One region of the Salinicoccus roseus genome, then DNA from elsewhere that is predicted to be linked to it. Evidence: predicted binding sites of a transcription regulator. Region 1 holds the regulator's gene; the other holds the start of a gene.
The links. The regulator CtsR, encoded in region 1, represses protease genes until heat stress. The targets are predictions, from matches to a motif close to ATGGTCAATAAAGGTCAAACA.
Positions count from the first base shown of each region.

Region 2: the regulator CtsR is predicted to act here: its motif matches at 1,445-1,465, upstream of clpP (ATP-dependent Clp endopeptidase proteolytic subunit ClpP).

Region 1 is NZ_RKQJ01000002.1:359,239-361,642, forward strand. Features, by position in the region: gene EDC33_RS08810 (protein arginine kinase) at 1-72, opposite strand, end outside; gene EDC33_RS08815 (UvrB/UvrC motif-containing protein) at 26-574, opposite strand; gene EDC33_RS08820 (CtsR family transcriptional regulator) at 549-1,016, opposite strand; gene EDC33_RS08825 (NupC/NupG family nucleoside CNT transporter) at 1,224-2,404, shown strand, end outside.
Region 2 is NZ_RKQJ01000001.1:1,242,089-1,244,492, reverse strand. Features, by position in the region: gene EDC33_RS06320 (TIGR01777 family oxidoreductase) at 1-679, opposite strand, end outside; gene clpP (ATP-dependent Clp endopeptidase proteolytic subunit ClpP) at 796-1,389, opposite strand; tRNA gene EDC33_RS06310 (tRNA-Arg) at 1,569-1,640, shown strand; gene EDC33_RS06305 (threonine/serine exporter family protein) at 1,659-2,404, shown strand, end outside.

The DNA of each region.
Region 1 (2,404 bases):
TTCCTGCATCCACGGGCTGATGTGATCATATCCCATCATCATCACCTGCCTGTTCCAGCGCCTTGATTTCATCACGTACTACCGCTGCCTCCTCGAACTCCTGCGCTTCGACGAGCTTTGCGAGTTCACCCTTCAGCTGTTCGAGCTGCTTCTTCGTCTTCAGTTGGGCACGCGCCTTCACAGGCACCTTCCCGACATGCTCCGACTGGTGGGCCTGCACCCGGCTGATGATGTCGGCTGCCTGACTGCCGAAAGTGGTATAGCAGTCGGGGCATCCGAATTTCCCCATCTGTACGATGGTGTTGATGGTGGACCCGCATGTCGCACACTGCTTCGGACGCCGTTTTGTCTGCTGCAGGGATGGGTGCTCGGACAGTGATTTGAGCAGCTTCTGTATGTTGAAGCTGTCGTCCGGATAACTGAAGTCATTCTCGAATGAGGCATTGGCACACTGCTCGCACAGGAACTTTTCGGTCTTTTCGAAGCCATTGCCCTTTGAGATATGGATCGTTGCCTCTCTTTCGTTGCATGATTCACATTTCATCTCATCACTCCTCTGTGTAGAGAATGACATCTATCACCCTCATCAGTATATTCGCACGGAGGCGGTCACGGTATGGCAGATCGAGCATCAGAGATTCCCTCTCCAGTACTGCATCTATGATTTTCGCTTCCTTCATTGTAATTACTTCGTTCTCCATCAGCGACTGTACGATGTGCTTGGCATTCTGCTGAGAGATGCCGTCGCCGATCAGCTGCTTCAGGCGTGCCAGATACTCGGATTTGGAGTGGGTCTCCACCTTGGTGATCCGGATGTATCCGCCGCCGCCCCTCTTGCTCTCCACGGTGTAGCCATGTTCATTGGTGAAACGGGTCTTTATCACGTAGTTCAGCTGCGAGGGGACACAGTCGAATTTCTCTGCGATATGCGCGCGTTTTATTTCCACGACTTCACCGCCGGATTCTTCAATCAGCTGTTTGAGGTATTGTTCGATTATATCCGACATGTTGCGCATTACATCACCCCTTTTGACCTTCTTTGACTAAATTATATATCCTATAATCAAATATGGCAAATGTAATGTTTTTTTATATCCACCCTTTATTTTTGTAAACGTTTGCATTATAATGAATCGGGATGATTTTGTCACATGATTACATATACAGACAATAACGCCATGCTATATAATGAATACAACTTAATCTTTTATGAGGTGAAATTCTTGAATATTCTTATGGGTATCATCGGGATCGCATTCACTTTCTTCCTCGCATGGCTTGTGAGCAGCAACCGCAAGCTTGCCTTCAAAAAATGGAAGAACATTCTGATCCTGCTCGGTATACAACTGCTTTTTGCTTTCATACTTCTTTCCACAGGCGCCGGCCAGGCCGTCATCGAATTCCTGGCAGCCGGATTCAACACGCTGCTCGGCTTTGCCGCTGAAGGTGTCGGATTCGTCATGGGCGACCTGACGACACTCGGAGACGGTTCTCCGGCAGATGTCTTCTTCTTCAATGTACTGCTGCCGATCATCGTCATTTCGGCACTGATCGGTATTCTGCAGTTCACCAAACTGCTGCCGCTGATCATCCGCGGACTCGGCTTCCTGCTGACGAAGGTCACAGGCATGGGCTACCTTGAGTCCTACAACGGTGCGGCATCCATGATCCTCGGTCAGTCAGAGGTCTTCATTTCACTGAAGAACCAGCTGCCACACCTTCCGAGGCACCGCCTCTATACACTATCTGCACAGGCGATGAGTTCCGTATCCCTGTCCATCGTCGGTGCCTATATGACAATGCTCGAACCACAGTATGTCGTTACGGCGATCGTACTCAACCTGTTCGGTACATATGTCATCGTCCACATCCTCAACCCGTATGAAGTGACGGATGCGGAAGATGCGGCCGATGTCGATGACAACCCGGATGCAGGCAAATCATTCTTCCAGATACTCGGGGACTACATCATGGATGGTGCAAAAGTCGCCATGACCGTTGCAGCGATGCTGATCGGTTATATCGCACTCATCGCCATCCTGAACGAAGCGTTCCTGCTCATCCCGGGAATGGAGATCACATTCCAGGACGTCCTCGGCTACATCTTCATGCCGATCGCATTCCTCATCGGAATCCCTTGGTCTGAAGCCCAGCAGGCGGGCAGCCTGATGGCGACGAAGCTGATTACGAATGAATTCGTCGCCATGCTCGACTATACGGGAATGGCGGACGAGTTCAGCCGCAAATCCCAGGCGATGATTTCGGTATTCCTGGTATCATTCGCCAACTTCTCAAGCATCGGCATCATTGCAGGTTCCGTCAAAGGCCTGCATGACGACAGCGGCAACAAAGTGGCCCACTTCGGCCTGAAGCTCGTATACGGTGCTTCCCTGGTCAGTGTGCT
Region 2 (2,404 bases), on a different contig from region 1:
TGACCGGTCCTGAGATTTCCGAGTGTACCGCCACATAGAGGAGGGCGTTCAGGAGATCATCAATATGGATCCAGCTGTACCACTGCTCACCACTTCCCAGGGGCCCGCCGGCCCCCAGCCTATAGGGGATGCTCATCTTCGGCAGTGCCCCTTCCTCGGCGTCAAGTATAAGGCCGAATCGTGCACATACGACACGGACGCCCAAATCTTCGAACTTCTCCGCCTCGCCTTCCCAGGCCACAATCACCCTGGAGAGGAAATCATGGGGCGCAAACTGATCCGCTTCAGTATAACGGACACTTTTGCTGACCGGATAGTAGCCGATGGCACTGGCATTGACGAGCACTTTCGGGGTGATGTCCGCCTGTTCCACCCAGCGCCTGAGCATGCGGGTGACAGTCACTCTTGAATTGAATATTTCCTCCTTGTGTTCATCACTCCATTTCTCCTGAAGCGAAGCGCCGGCCAGATTGTAGATGGCGTCCACCTTGAGCGGCATATCCTCCATCCAGGAATCATCTTCCGGATGATCCGGGTCATACTGTATATAATGCACGAAAGGGTGGTCCGAATTACGGTCACTGCGGCTGAGTATATAGACGTGGTCCTGCTCCTGCTTCAATATATCCGTCAGCCTGGAACCGACGAAACCTGAACCGCCTGTTATCAATATATTCATATCATCACGCTCCTTAGTGTCTTTATAGCCTTTAAAGTATATGTATAATCAGGATTCACCCAAAAAAAGAAAGCGTCGGGAGAAAATCTCTCCCGACGCTTTCCATCTGGAACGGATCAGCCTTTAAGCTTTTCAGGCTCCATCACTTCGTCCACGAGGCCGTATTCCTTAGCTTCTTCCGCTGTCATGAAGAAGTCGCGGTCCGTATCCCTTTCGATCTTGTCCAGAGGCTGGTCGGTGCGCTCGGCAAGGATCTTATTAAGTTTCTCGCGTGTTCTCAGGATGTGCTTGGCTGCGATCTCTATTTCTGTCGCCTGACCCTGCGCCCCGCCGAGCGGCTGGTGGATCATGACTTCAGCATTAGGCAGTGCGAACCTTTTGCCCTTGGCACCTGCAGCGAGCAGGAATGAGCCCATGGATGCCGCCATGCCGAGGCAGATCGTCTGTACATCCGGTTTGATGTGCTGGATCGTATCATAGATCGCCATGCCGGCAGTCACACTGCCGCCTGGGGAATTGATATAGAGGAATATATCCTTTTCCGGATCCTGTGCCTGCAGGAAGAGCAGCTGGCTGACGACGGAGTTCGCTACGTTGTCGTCGATGCCTGTGCCGATCATGATGATCCTGTCCTTGAGCAGTCTAGAGTAGATATCATAGGCACGTTCTCCGCGGTTTGTCTGTTCAATTACTGTAGGTATTAAGTTCATTGTATTACCTCCTGGGAATATGATTGCTATCATTCACTAATTCATTTATACCACATTAGTCAAATTAGGTCAAAAGAAAAACATCTGCTATAAAGAGTAAAATTAAGCCTTTAATTCATTTGAAATTATTGCTATACTTGTATATGCTTTATTAAGAAATATTAATATGATTTTATCATACCCCCGTGGTGTAATGGATAACACGTAAGATTCCGGTTCTTGAGATGGGAGTTCGATTCTCTCCGGGGGTGTCAATCGAGGTGGGCCGTGTGAGTGGCGAACTTGAGGTTATAGAAGCTCCAGATGAAGTCCTTGGCGAAGATTTTGTACGCGATGTATTCTACATTGCGATCAATTGCGGGAAGATGCTGTTGGAGAGTGGAGCTGAAACATACCGTATTGAAGATACGATGCTGCGCATCGCTTCGAACTATGGTATTGAAAATGCCCAGGTTTTCGTCACTCCCACGGTCATTATTTTTTCCCTGAACGATTATGCGCTGACCCAGACGCTGCGTATCGAGGAACGGTCCAACAATCTGGAGAAGGTCATGGTCGTCAACGAGCTGTCCAGGAGGATTTCCGACGGGCTGCCTTTGAAGCAGGCGATAAGGGGAATGGAAAAGATACATAATACGCGGTTTTTCCCACTGTGGCTCCTCGTCCTCTCGGGCGGCGTCATCGGCATCATGTTCCTGCTGCTTTTCGAGGGGATCGCAAGGGATATTCCGGCTGCCTTCATAGGAGGTGCCGGAGGCGTCTTCCTGATGGAGGGCATCCAGCGTTATACACGGGTCCAGTTCTTCACAGAGTTCTTCGCAGCGCTCTATATAGCGACGGTGACAGTCATCTTTGTCGAGCTCGGGTATGGCATCATGCTGGATACTATCATCATCGCCAGCGTCATGCCGCTTGTTCCGGGCGTGCTCATCACGAATGCCATCAGGGAAATGATCCGTGGCCATCTGATGGCTGGCATCATGAAGGGCGCTGAAGCCGGCCTGACTGCGATTGC